DNA from 3 places in the Pseudomonas sp. S32 genome. Region 1 is predicted to be linked to each of the others. Evidence: riboswitches for the same ligand, from Rfam matches in the RefSeq annotation. Region 1 holds a riboswitch; each other region holds the start of a gene.
What was found. Region 1 has a riboswitch for cobalamin ahead of IAE38_RS13895 (TonB-dependent receptor). Riboswitches for the same ligand answer to the same signal wherever they lie in the genome.
Positions count from the first base shown of each region.

Region 2: another riboswitch for cobalamin. It lies ahead of IAE38_RS04315 (CbtB domain-containing protein); the one in region 1 lies ahead of IAE38_RS13895 (TonB-dependent receptor).
Region 3: another riboswitch for cobalamin. It lies ahead of cobW (cobalamin biosynthesis protein CobW); the one in region 1 lies ahead of IAE38_RS13895 (TonB-dependent receptor).

Region 1 is NZ_JACVVF010000022.1:34,981-39,550, reverse strand. Features, by position in the region: gene lpxO (lipid A hydroxylase LpxO) at 1-333, shown strand, start outside; gene IAE38_RS13905 (GNAT family N-acetyltransferase) at 354-923, shown strand; gene IAE38_RS13900 (outer membrane beta-barrel protein) at 975-1,721, opposite strand; cobalamin riboswitch at 1,883-2,089, shown strand; gene IAE38_RS13895 (TonB-dependent receptor) at 2,197-4,323, shown strand; gene IAE38_RS13890 (DUF1624 domain-containing protein) at 4,454-4,570, shown strand, end outside.
Region 2 is NZ_JACVVF010000005.1:51,100-55,669, reverse strand. Features, by position in the region: gene IAE38_RS04335 (DUF1272 domain-containing protein) at 1-90, opposite strand, end outside; gene cobM (precorrin-4 C(11)-methyltransferase) at 157-909, opposite strand; gene IAE38_RS04325 (cobalamin biosynthesis protein) at 941-1,327, opposite strand; gene IAE38_RS04320 (CbtA family protein) at 1,327-2,013, opposite strand; gene IAE38_RS04315 (CbtB domain-containing protein) at 2,024-2,212, opposite strand; cobalamin riboswitch at 2,301-2,524, opposite strand; gene IAE38_RS04310 (GNAT family N-acetyltransferase) at 2,558-3,049, opposite strand; gene IAE38_RS04305 (LysE family translocator) at 3,182-3,802, shown strand; gene IAE38_RS04300 (alpha/beta fold hydrolase) at 3,824-4,570, shown strand, end outside.
Region 3 is NZ_JACVVF010000005.1:129,763-134,332, reverse strand. Features, by position in the region: gene IAE38_RS04610 (branched-chain amino acid aminotransferase) at 1-45, opposite strand, end outside; gene IAE38_RS04605 (ATP-binding cassette domain-containing protein) at 172-1,749, opposite strand; cobalamin riboswitch at 1,953-2,163, shown strand; gene cobW (cobalamin biosynthesis protein CobW) at 2,264-3,331, shown strand; gene cobN (cobaltochelatase subunit CobN) at 3,335-4,570, shown strand, end outside.

The DNA.
Region 1 (4,570 bases):
GATGGCCAGGGGGTGGTCTTCGATGAAACCTATATCCATTACGCCGCCAACACCACCGAGCACAACCGCATCATCCTGTTCTGCGACGTCGAGCGCCCCCTCAAGTACCGCTGGGCTACTGCGTTCAACCGCTGGTTCAGCCGCAATGTGATGGCAGCGGCCGCCGCGCCGAACGATGCCGGTGACAAGACCGGTGGCATCAACCGCCTGTTCACCCGCATCTACAAGATCCGCGAGCGCGGCAAGGCGCTGAAAAAGCGTAACCGCACGCGCTACTACCTTGAAAAATGGGCTGTGGTCGCCGCGGTGGTGCTGGTGTTCATCTACATCTGAAGGCCGTTTGGAGTAACCGCATGATCCATATCCGCCCGATGACCGCAGACGACTTCGAGCGCTTCTGGCCCACCCTGCAGGCCACGGTGCGGGCCCGGGAAACCTATGCGCTTGACCCGCACATGAGCCCTGAGCAAGGCCGCCACTTATGGCTGGAGCTGCCCCTGCATACCTGGGTGGCAGAGGAAAACGGAGAACTGCTGGGCTCGTACTACCTCAAGGCAAACGCCGCAGGGCCCGGGGCGCACGTGGGCAACTGCGGCTATGTGGTCACGCCGCAGGCGCGTGGCCGCGGAGTGGCGCGTACCATGTGCGAGCATTCGCAGAAACTGGCGCGCCAGGAGGGCTTTCTGGCCCTGCAGTTCAACTCGGTGGTCGCCAGCAACGAGGTGGCCGTTGCCCTGTGGCACAAGCTGGGTTTCGAAACGGTAGGCCGCTTGCCCAAGGCTTATCGCCATGCCCACCTGGGGCTGGTGGACTGCCTGGTGATGTACAAGTGGCTGGCCGATGAGCCAGTGGTGGAAACCCCGCCCCTGCTGATCGGGCGCAAGAACATCGAGGCGCGGGTGTCACGCAGACGCGGCCGGTAGCACCGCCAGCCGCGCCGGCCCCGCAACGTTCAGCGGGGCCGGGCACCTGGGTTAGAAGGCCAGGCCCACTTTTACACCGAACTCGTCACGCTTGAGCTTGGTGTTGTCGGCAACCGGCGAGTTATCGTCCAGCTTGTACTCGGTGCGGGTGTAGTACACACCGGCCTGCACCGGCATGGCGCCCTGCTGGTTCATCAGCATCGTGACTTCAGCATAGGGGTTGGTGCGGTCCTTCAGGTCAACCGTGTCGCTGCCGAAGTCATCCACTTTCAGCCGTGCGCGGCCGTCCAGGGTGTGACGGGCGCCCACTTCCACGCGCAGGGTCGAGGCGTCGAACTGGTGGTTGTAGCCCAGCGCGGCCTTGGCGAACGGCGACTTGAGGGTGAGCTTGGTGTCCAGGTCGTTGATCTCAGGTTCGTAGCGCGACCAGCTGTAGCCGCCGCCGACGGTCACGTCGACGAAGTTGCGCGCGTCCAGCGCCGCACGCCAGCCAAGGTCCAGATCAGCCTGAGCTTCCTTGAGCTTGTTGTCGTTCTTCTTGCCGTACTTGGCCTCTGCGCCGATCTGGTAGATGAAGCCGGATTCGGCAGTCATCTTGTTGCCGAAGGTGGCAAATACACCGCCCTGGCCCATGTGATCCTTGTCGGTTTCGCTGCCGCCTTCGAACTTGAACTTGTCGTAGGAGCCCAGCAGGCCCAGGGTGAACAGCGGGTCCGTGCTTGGCGCTGCGGTGGCAGCCAGCGGGGCAGCGACCAAGGCGAGCAGGCAGGTGTGGCGCAGCAGGTTACGAGCAGACATGCGAATAGTCTCCATGACGTATTGACGGGTTGTGCACGAGCGCTTCGAGCGCTGCCTGTTCAGAAAAGTTCGAAATAAAAACACCTGAAACGCGAACGCCGTTCAAAGGCCCTCTGAAGGCCCACAACCCGCGCATTTGACGCCCGCGCTGTTCAATGGTCAGATGCGCGCCAGTTTCAGGTGTCCTGCGCCGCCGTGCGCAGGGTGAAACGGGAAGCCGGTGCGTCGTGTATCCACGACAAGTCCGGCGCTGCCCCCGCAACGGTAAGCGAGCGAACCTTTCGACACACCACTGTGCACCTGCATGGGAAGGTGAAAGGTTCTTGCCCCTCGCAAGCCCGGAGACCGGCCTGAAGCTCCTTATGGCAACCCGCGGTGGGCGGGCGCAGGCCAGTGCCTGCGCGCGTCTGCGTGCCAGGTGCGCCTTTGCGTGTATTCCACCGGGATTCCTTCTTTCCTGCAGCAGTGGAACGACATGTCCCGTACTTTCAAGCTACACCCCTTGGCGGCCTGCCTGGCCGTCGCCGTGCCGGCCCAGGCCGACACGCTCCCGGCAGCGGCCCTGGCCCTGCCCTCCACGGCGGTCACAGGTGCCTATGACAGCGCGGCCGCCAACCTGGCAACGCCCAGCCAGGCAGGGTCGCGCCTTGGCCTCAGCCCGCTGGAAACCCCGGCCAGTACCAGCACCCTTGGCACCGCCGAGATCCAACAGCGCAACAATGCCACCGTGCAGGAGGCCGTCACGCGCTCGCCCGGCATCACCTTCATCGGCTCACCAGGCGATGGCGGCACGGGGCTGTCTGCCCGTGGTTTCACCGGCCACGGCTCGGTCATGACCTTGTTCGACGGCGCACGCCTGTACACCGGGGCGGGCACCCAGACCTTCCCGGTGGACCCGTGGATGGTCGAGCGCATCGAGGTGATCCGCGGCCCGGCATCCGTGCTGCACGGCGAAGGGGCGACCGGCGCGGTGGTCAACGTGATTCCCAAGAAACCCCTTGCCGGCGAGGTGCGCAACCACCTGCGTGTGGGGTATGGCTCCTGGGATCGCCAACAAGTGGGCCTGGACAGCGGTGGCAGCCTGAGCGAACGCCTGAGCTACCGGCTGAACCTGAACCAGCAAGCAGGCAACGGTTGGGTCGACCGCACCCCCTCCCGTAGCCAGGCCCTGAGCATGGCGCTGCGCTTCGACGCCAGTGAAGACCTCAGCTTCACCCTCGCCCACGACCGCGGTGACGCCAGGCCAGCCAATTACTACGGCACGCCGCTGATCGACGGCCACTACCGCAGCAGCCTGCGCAGCAAGAACTACAACGTGCAGAATGACCAGCAGCACTACGTGGACCAATGGACGCGGCTGACCAGCGAGTGGTCGCTGAACGATCATGTCGGCGCCAGCAACCAGCTGTACTACATCAACAGCCGTCGCCAGTGGCGCAACGCCGAGGACTACCGCTGGGCCCCCGAGCAAGGCCAGTTGCTGCGTGGCAGCTTCCTGCAGATCCGCCACAACCAGGAACAGTTCGGCGACCGCCAGACCTTCGATTTCGATCACGCCTTGTTTGGCCTGCCGAGCAAGACGGTGATCGGCGCCGAGTACAACAAGGTCCGGTTCAATGTGGACAGCAACGCGCCCTATGACGATATCGGCGGTGATTACATCGACCCGTGGCAGCCCCGCCCAGGGCCGTTCCAGAGTGCATCGCCGTTGCGGCCACAGACCCTTTCGACCACACACACCGTTGCCCTGTTTGCCGAGAACCGCCTGCAACTGACCGACAAGCTGGCACTGGTGACTGGCCTGAGGCGGGATCAGAACCACATTGACCGGAACAACCTGGTGGATGGCAGCCGTAGCGACCGCAGCTTGCAGGGCGGCAACTGGCGCGCGGGGCTGGTGTATGCACTCAGCGAGGAGGTAGCGGTATATGGCCAGTATTCCACCAGCCAGGACGGCGTCGACAACCTGATCAGCCTGCGCCCTTCGCAGATGCACTACGCCCTCACCGAAGCCCGGCAGGCCGAGGTGGGGTTGAAGCAACGGTTCTGGAACGGCCAGGGCGAATGGACGTTGGCGGCCTACCACATCGTCAAGAAGAAGCTGCTGGTGGATGACCCGCTCACCCACGAACAACAGCAGGCAGGCCAGCAGACCTCCGACGGGTTGGAAGCCACCCTGGAACTAGCGCTGGCGCACCAATGGCAGGTGTCGGCCAACGCCGCGTTGCTGCGGGCGCGCTATGACCAGTTCGACGAAAACGTCGGTGGGGTGAACCTGGACCGCTCGGGCAACCGCCCGGTCAACGTGCCCAGGCGCACCGCCAACCTGTGGCTGAGCAAAGGCCTGGGCCAGCAGGTACAGGCCGGCATCGGGGCGCGCTTTGTGGATGAACGCTATGCCAACAACGCCAACACCCAGAGCGCCCCGGGCTACACCGTAGTCGATGCCAACATTGCCTGGCAGGTACAGCCGGATGTGCGGCTGGGGCTGCAGTTGAACAACCTGTTCGACCGCCAGTACGTGGTGTCGGCATTCAGTGGCGAGCAGTGGCTGATGGGCACGCCCCGGTCGTTGTTCGCCACGGTGGACTACCGCTTCTGACAAACCCGCCGTCGCCATGCGGCGGCGCACTCCACCCATACCACGGCCGGCAGAAATGCCTACCGTGATGGCAGATATTAGTTATAAGATAACGTTTCATTTGACACACTCACCTCGCCAGCGAAATTTCATGACAAGCGCAAACGCCACTCCCACCCTGCTCACCCAGCGCCTGCAAAGCATCGATGCCCTGCGCGGGCTGGTGATGCTGTTCATGCTTCTGGACCATGTGCGCGAAACGTTCTTC
Region 2 (4,570 bases), on a different contig from region 1:
CGTGCACTCGAACGAGCAGATAAACGCGTCAGTGCTGTCACCGGGCAGGTCGACGTCGCAGCATTCACAGTTGGGGCGCAAGTCCAGCATGGGGGAGTGTCCGGTAACAGGAAGGGGTTGGTCAGTCTGCTACCGGATTGCAGTGCCTTGCAACACTCAACCCGCTGGGCGATACAGGTGTGCGTGCCCGGCGCGATACAGGGCGGATTCAGCGAACGGCGTTTCTCCCAGCACGTGGCCGACCAGAATCAGCGCAGTACGGCGGAAACCCTTGGTCGCCACACCTGCGACGATGTCCGCCAGCGTGCCACGTACCCAGTCCTGGTCGGGCCAGGTGGCACGGTGCACAACCGCGACGGGGCACTGTGGCCCATAGTGCGGCAGCAGCAGCTCGACGATACGCGCCAGGTGCTTGACCCCAAGGTGAATGGCCAGCGTGGTGCCGTGGCGTGCAAGGTCTTCCAGCTGCTCCCCGGCCGGCATCGGGGAGTTTGCGCCAAAGCGGGTCAGGATGACGCTCTGGGCGACCTCTGGCAGGGTCAGTTCACACCCCAGCAGCGCGGCGCTGGCCGCAGTGGCGGTTACGCCGGGGATAATCTGATAGTCGATGCCCAACGCCTGCAGATGGCGGATCTGCTCGCCGATGGCGCCATACAGGCTTGGATCACCGCTGTGGACCCGGGCCACGTCCTGGCCCAGGGCATGGGCTGCCCGCATGGCCCCGATGATCTGCTCCAGGTCCAGCGCAGCGCTGTTGATCACGGTTTCGGCCTGGTTGCCTTCCAGCACGGCGGCAGGCACCAGGGAACCGGCGTAGATGATCACGGGGCATTGGCGGATCAGCCGCTGGCCCTTGACTGTGATCAGTTCCGGGTCGCCGGGGCCGGCGCCGATGAAGTAAACCGTCATGAAAATCCTTGGATGTAAATAGATGAACAGGCTAGCCTGCGATGGCCAGTGTTGCCGGGCCCATGACCCGGCGGGGCAGCAGTAGCTCGGCGTGCCCTGCCGCCTGGCAGGCCAGCGCCAAGGCCGTGCTTTCTGCGACGCCCCAGCAACCGCTGTGGGTATACGCAGCGGCTGAGCGATGGCTGAGCAGCGGCTCGTAGGCCTGCAGTTGCACCGCAGGGTACAGCACCAGTGGCAGGCCGAGGCGCTCGGCCAGCTGAAGCAGGCCGGGTTCGCCAGCCTTGAGTGCGATGCTGGCGATGCCGCGGAGGTCACTCAAGGCGAGGCCCCGTTCGGCCAGGCCGGCGAGCAGAAGCGCCTGCAAAACGCCCACCGGGCACCCCCGCCGGCAGCCAAACCCCGCGTACACTGCCGGCATCAGGCCTGGCTGTGGCGGCGGTACAGCCACGCGGTGAGCAGGCCCAATGCCAGCCAGAACGCAGCGTTGGTCAGCCACGAGGCCAGTTTGAACTGAGCTTCCAGCGCCTCGGGCGCCAGGCTCTCGTGCACTTCGGGTTGCGGTGCACCAATCAGGTGGGGCACTGCCAGCACCACCACACCAAGCACCTTCAGCAGCCAGTGGCGGGCGAACACTACCAATGCCAGGCCCAGGGCTGTTGCGCTGGCGGCGCCAACCCACCAGGCCTGGCGCTGGCCCAGGTCCGCTGCAGCGGTGCCCGGCAGTTCTGGCGGCAGGCCTAACGTGGGTGCCAGGCAAAACACCGCAAAGCCGGCCAGGCCCCAAAGCGCACCGGTACCAACACGCTTGGGCTCCCGCAGGCTGTAGAGGGCAGCGAGGATAAGGGCGAAGCCCACTGCGACCACCAGGTTGCCACCGGTGGTGGACAATACTCGCTGCCAGCCATCTTCCGGCGACCAGGCCTCAGCACTGTGTTCGTGCGCCGCTGCGCCCTCGCCATGGGCGTGCTGTTCGGCGGGGGCGGCGGTTTCGTAGGTTTCGGCCTGCAAGATGAGCGGGCTGACCCAGAAGCTTTGCAGCAGGGTGAGCAACAGGGCCGCAAGCAACCCGCTGAAACCCGCGGTACGGGCGATACGCGTGATCATTGGCGGTTACTCAGTGGCAGGGGAAGGCGGCGCTGTGGCGCGTATCGTGGGCAGCGTTGTGTACGGCTTCGATATGCGAAAAGCCGGCAAAGTAGACCAGGCACAGCCCCAGCAGGCTGGCGCCTACCGCAACAGCAATGCGCTGGCTGAGTGTGACGGGGGTGGCGATACTTGGAGTGTTGGCGCTGGTGACGGGCATGACGCGTTCCTCTGCTTTTTGTGGGCAACGGGCAAGCGCGGCAGCCCCGGGCGGCGCCCAGGGGATGCGACAGCGCCCGCCCACCGCGGGGTGTTCATAGGCGCAAGGCCGGTCTCCGGGCTGGCGAGGAGGAGGTTGGCTCCTTGAAAACGTCACCTTCCCATGCCAAGGGTGATGGCACAGTGGTACAGACGCTTCGCTCGCTTACCGTTGCGGGGGCAGCACCGGCTTGGTCAAGGCCCTGTTGCAGGCCTGTGACGCACCGGTTTCCCGTTTCACCCCCAGGGGGGCACCTTGACGCAGGGCACTAGAAAAGCACGAGGTGGGCCAGCCGTCAATTGCCTGTCAAACCGGCAAGCCGTCACGGGCAAACGCTTGCAGTTGCTCCCCCTCCAGGCGGTAGCGCACCCACTCATCCTGCGGCTGCGCGCCCAGCGACTCATAAAACTTGATGGCTGGCTCGTTCCAGTCCAGCACGCTCCACTCCAGGCGGCCCCAGCCATGGGCCACGGCCTCCCGGGCGATGTACCTGAGCATCTGTTTGCCGGCACCGTCCCCGCGCTGATCCGGGGTGATGTAGAGGTCTTCGAGGTAAATGCCGCTGCGCCCCAGCCAGGTGGAATAGCTTTGGAAATACACGGCGAAGCCAATGGCCTGGCCGTCACGTTCGCCGATCAGGCACTGCACGGTGCTGTGCTCATCGAACAGGCTACGTTCAATATCCTGCAAGGTGGCCAGCACTTCGTGCCGGGCACGCTCGTACTCCGCCAGTTCGGTGATGAAGGTCAAAATCTGCTGCGCATCGGTGCGCACCGCCGGGCGAATAACCACGCTCATGATGAATACCCCTGTTTCAAAATTGGCAATACAGTGAGGTGTATCTCATTAATTAAAGGTAACTGTATCGGTCGCTCGGGTGGCGGACTCCGGTAGTGTGACGGCATACCGCACCTACTGGAATGCCTGGCCATGTTTGCCTCTGTCGACCTGCTCGCTGCTTTTATCCTGTTCGCCTTCGTTTCGTCCATTACCCCGGGGCCCAACAACACCATGTTGCTGGCCTCCGGGGTGAACTTCGGCGTACGCCGCACGATCCCGCATGCCATGGGCGTAAGCATCGGTTTCATGGCGATGGTGCTGGCGGTGGGGCTTGGCCTGGGCGAAGTGTTCAAGTCGTGGCCGCCCCTGTATACCGTGCTGCGCTACGCGGGTGCGGCCTACCTGCTCTACCTGGCCTGGAAGATTGCCAACGCCGGGCCTGTGGGCGCAGCGGCTAGCAAAGGGAGTAACCCATTAGGCTTCTGGGCAGCTGCTGCTTTCCAGTGGGTCAACCCCAAAGCCTGGGTGATGGCGGTGGGCGCGATCACCACGTACACACCCGCTCAAGGGTACGTCACCAACGTGGTAGTGATCGCGGCGCTGTTTGCGTTGGTGAACTTGCCCAGCGTCGGCATCTGGGTGATGTTTGGCAGCGCGTTGCGCAGCGTGTTGCAGAACCCGCGCTGGCTGATGCTGTTCAATGTCCTGATGGCCCTGCTGCTGGTGATTTCGCTGTACCCATTGCTGTTTGTAGAATCGGCGTTTCACTAGCACTACAGGTAGCGCGCCGCGATGCAGCTGATTCCATGGTCCCATCAATGCGACGAGGGCTTCACCCTGCGTGGCTGGCGCACAGAAGCCAGTGGGCGACCGCTGTTGCATTTTCTGCACGGCAATGGCTTTTGCAGCCTGGCTTATCAACCCATGCTGGCGCGCCTGGCCGGCCATTTCGACTTGTGGCTCAGTGACGCGCAAGGGCACGGCGACAGCGACCACGGTGGCGTGTTTCGCGGTTGGAACCGCACCGCTGCGCTGGCCGTCGAGGCCTTCGAATGCGGGCGGAGCGAGTATGGCGAGGTACCCCGCGTGGCCCTCGGGCACAGTTTTGGCGGCGTGCTTACCAGCCTGATGCTGGCGGCTGAGCCCCAGCTGTTCCAACGCGCTGTATTACTGGACCCAGTACTGTTCAGCAAGCGCATGTTGGCTGTGCTGGGTGCAGCAAGGGTGGTCGGCCTGCACCGTCACCACCCCATGGCACGCCAGGCTGCGCGGCGGCGCAGTTTCTGGCCTGACCGGCCTTCGGCGCATGCTTCGCTGCAGGGCCGGGGTATTTTCAAGGGTTGGCACGATGCAGCGCTGCAAGCCTACATCGACCATGCCTTGGGCGAATGCGAGAAGGGCGTGGTGCTCAAGTGCAGGCCCAGCCGCGAGGTGGAGATCTTCAGCTCATTCCCCCGGCGCTTGTGGCCAACCTTGTTACGCATCGCCGTCCCCACGCGCATTCTGTACGGGGAACATACCTACCCCTTCGTGCCGGTC
Region 3 (4,570 bases), on a different contig from region 1:
GTAGTCGAAGCCGAGCTTGTCCCAGTTAATGCTTTCGTTGCTCATGACACCCTCGTTGTCTTGCTAGTGCCCGATCGCTCGGGCTGCTGTTATATGCGCACCTCGCCACCATAATACATCCGCAGCGGATCGGGAACGGCCAGTCGGAAAATGCCGCGTTGTCGGCCGCCTCTACAGTTTCAGGTACTCATCCAGGGCCAGTTGCTCAAGCAAGATGGCATCGTGCGAAGCGATGATCAGGGCCCCGCGATACTGCCCGAGCATCGCCTGCACGGCCTCGAGCGACGGCAGGTCCAGGTGGTTGCCGGGCTCGTCCAGCAACAACAGGTCCAAGGGTTGCTGGCGATAAAGGATCGCCGCCAGTGCGGCCTTCATGCGTTCACCTCCGCTGAGCAGGCTGCTGGGCAGGCCCACGCGGGTGGCGTCCAGGCCCAGTTGCGCCAGCCGGCTGCGCAGCTCGCCCTGGTCGAGTGCCGGGTTGGCCCGTTGCAGGTGTAGCAGCGCGCTGTCGGTGCCGTTCAGCAGGGTGCAATGCTGGTCGAGCAGGGCGGCTTCGCCAGTGAGCACCAGGCTGCCCTCTGGTGAGGGCAGTTGCCCGTCGATCATGCGCAGCAGTGTGGACTTGCCGCTGCCGTTGGCCCCCACCAGGCCGAACCGCTGGCCAACCTGCATGCGCACTGTGACAGGCTGCTGGGTACCGTGGGGCAAGCGCAGGTCTTGCAGCGCCAGCACCTGCCGGCCGGCATGCCGCTGTGGGGCAGGGGCGTGTACGTGGATGGCGCTGCACTGTTCGATATCACCCGCTGCTGTGCGGATTTCAGCCTGCATCGCCTGCTCGGCACTCAGGTGCTGGCGGCGCTGTTTGCCAAGTGTGGCCTGGCTCACCTGCTGGCGGCGGTCGACAATGATCTTGGCCTGGTTGGCAACCTTGGCGGTGCGCCCCGCCCGGGCCTGGGCCTTCTCAAGGTTTTCGCGCTGCTGCTGGCGGTCACGGGCCTGGCGAAGTTGTTGCCGTTTAAGGTGCGCCAGATGCTGCTCGGCGTGGGTTGCCTCGGCACTTTTCTGCGCGAGGTAGTGGTTGTAATCCCCGCCGTACGCCCGCAGGCCCAGGCTGGACAGCTCAAGGATACGCGCCATGTGCCCCAGCAATGTGCGGTCGTGGCTGATGACCAGCATGCCGCGGTCCCAGGCCTTGATCATGCACAGCAGCTCGGCGCGCGCAGGGCCGTCGAGGTGGTTGCTGGGCTCGTCGAGTATCAGGTAGTCCGCGTCACTCAGCCAGGCCCCGATCAGCGCCACGCGCATGGCCTGGCCACCACTCAGGCAGCGCGCAGGCGTGCGCCAGTCGAGCTGGCCCAGGCCATGGCGTTGCAGCAGTGCCTGCAACTGCTCGCGGACGCCCCAGCGCTCGCCCACGGTGTCGAAGTCTGCGGCATCTACGCTGCCTTGTTCGATGCGTTGAAGGGCTGCGATCACCGGGCCGACCTGGGCCAGGTCGGCAACAGTGGCACTGTGCTCGATTACCTGCTGGCCCAGCAGATGCACGTGGCCCTGGCGCTGGCAGGTACCGCTGCTGGGCGCGCGCTGGCCGGCCATGACCTGGGCAAGCAGGCTCTTGCCCACGCCATTGCGCCCGACCAGGCCGGTGCGGCTGCGGTCGAAAGTGGCGTTGAGGTTGTCGAACAACAGCCTGCCATCGGGCAAGGCCAGGGTGACGCTGTCGAGCGTCAGGATGGATGGGTCGGTCATGAGCAACTCCACGAATGCCGCGACATCTCCGGAGCGAACCGGAGGCTGAAGGCTGGCCGTCGGACAGACGGCGGCATCAATGGCGCATTGGACGAACACCTCGTGGCAGGGGAAAGGCCACCCTAGCGGAGAATCGGCAGAGGGTAAAGTGCATCGACACGCCAGCAACGGCTGGCAGTGGTTGACCACCTGCCAGCCACTGCGTAGCCTTGCCGGTTCGAGGTTCTTCGGCCAGACCGAAGCTAAGACGGGAACGCGGTTCAAGCCGCGGCTGCCCCCGCAACTGTAAGCACCTTACGGATCGACACAGCCACTGCGCCACTGCGCGGGAAGGCGTCATCCCCCCAGCCTGTTCGCATTGCAGAGCGCTGGAACGGTGCAAGCCAGGAGACCTGCCTCGACACGTTTTCGACTTTAAACCGGGCGGGGTGATCCGGTGGCGAACACGCCCGGCCAGCATGGCCGCGGGCTGTCGTCCTGCATGCCCGCGCCACTCTGCCAAGGGCAACGCGACATGAAAACACTGGCCAAGCTACCTGTCACCATCGTCACCGGCTTCCTCGGGTCGGGCAAGACCACGTTGCTGCGGCACATGCTCGACAACGCCCAAGGCCGCCGCATTGCGGTCATCGTCAATGAGTTCGGCGAGCTGGGCATCGACGGCGACATTCTCAAGCAGTGCAGCATCGGTTGCACCGAAGAAGAGGCCACCGGCCGGGTTTACGAACTGGCCAACGGTTGCCTGTGCTGTACCGTTCAGGAAGAGTTCTTCCCGGTGATGCGCGAACTGGTGGCGCGGCGCGGCGACCTGGACCACATCCTGATCGAAACCAGCGGCCTGGCCTTGCCCAAACCGTTGGTCCAGGCCTTCCAATGGCCAGAAATCCGCAACGCCTGCACCGTCGATGCCGTCATTACCGTGGTCGACAGCCCGGCAGTGGCTGCCGGCACCTTCGCCGCCTACCCGGAGCAGGTTGACGCCCAGCGCAAGCTCGACCCTAACCTGGACCACGAATCGCCACTGCACGAGCTGTTCGCCGACCAGTTGGCCAGCGCCGACCTGGTGGTCCTGAACAAGGCCGACCTGATCGATGCCGAGGGCCTGGCCAAGGTCCGCGCCGAAGTCGCCGAAGAGCTGCCAGCGGCAGTGAAGGTCGTCGAGGCCAACAGCGGCAAGCTGCCGCTGGAGGTACTGCTGGGCATGGGCGCGGAGTCCGAATTGCACATCGACGGCCGCCGCACGCACCATGACAGCCACCACGACGGCGATGACCATGACGACCATGACCACGATGCCTTCGACTCCATTTCCATCGACTTGCCTGAAGCCGATGAAGCCTTGCTGCTGGGGGCCCTGACTCAACTGGTGGTGGAGTTCGGCATCCTGCGTGTCAAAGGCTTCGCCGCCGTACCTGGCAAGCCGATGCGCCTGCTGGTGCAGGGGGTGGGTACCCGTTTCGACAAGCACTTTGACCGTGCGTGGCGCGCTGATGAGCCGCGGGTCACGCGCATGGTGCTGATTGGCCAGGAACTGGATGCAGCCCAGCTGGAAGCCCGCTTGCGCCAGGCCCTGGGCGCCTGACCCATGCACTTGCTGCGGACCCAGCCCGGCGGCTTCGTGCCGGACGACAGCATTGCCGACCTTGGCCAGACACCTGCCGAGCTGGTGATTCTCTGCAGCGGCGATTCGCACCTGGCGTTGCTCGCCGACAGTGCCGAGCAACTGCCTGACGATTTCCCCACGCTGCGCCTGGCCAACCCCATGCAGGTGCAGAACCATGCGTCGGTTGACCTGTATGTCGACCAGGTGCTGCAGCACGCCAAGGTGATCCTGGTGTCGCTGCACGGCGGTGTCGGCTACTGGCGATATGGTGTGGAGCAACTGGTTGGCCTGGCCGCCCGCGGCGTGCAGTTGATCCTGGTGCCCGGCGATGATCGCCCCGACCCCGAGCTGACCGGCCTTGGCACGGTGCAGGGCGAGCAGGCCGAGCGCCTCTGGCACTACTTGCGCCAGGGCGGCAAGGCCAATGCCCTCAACCTGTTCCACTGCCTGGCCAGCCAATGGCTGGGCCGCGAGTATGCCTGGGATGAGCCACAGCCCCTGGCACGCACCACGGTGTATCACCCGGCCAAGGGCAGCGCCGCGCTGGAGGACTGGTACCCGCACTGGCACCCTGAGCACCCGGTCGCGCCGTTGCTGTTCTACCGCTCTCACTTGCAGGCGGCGAATACCGCGTTCATTGACGTGTTCTGCCAACGCCTGCAAGCCGCCGGCCTTAACCCGCTACCCATCGCCGTTGCCAGCCTGAAAGAGCCCGCCTGCCTCGAGCAGGTGGAGGCATGGCTGGATGAAGTGGGCGCTGAGGTGGTGCTCAATACCACCGGGTTCGCGTTGTCCAGCCCGGAGCGGCCAAACCTTCGGCCACTGCGGCGCGACGTAGCGGTGCTGCAGGCGATTTGCGCGCAGGATAACCAGCCAGGCTGGGAAGCCAGCGAGCAGGGGCTGGGGGCACGCGACCTGGCCATGCATATTGCCTTGCCTGAACTGGACGGGCGCATCATTACCCGCCCGGTCAGTTTCAAGGACATGGCCTGGCACAGCGAGCGCAGCCAGTCAGATGTGGTGTGCTACCGCGCCCACGCTGAGCGCATGGACTTTGTCGCCGAACTGGCCAGGCGCTGGGTGGCTTTGGCGCGTTTGCCCAACGGCCAGAAGCGTGTGGCGCTGATACTGGCCAACTACCCGACCCGCGATGGCCGCATCGGCAACGGCGTAGGCCTGGACACGCCCGCTGCCGCGCTTACTATCCTCCAGGCGCTG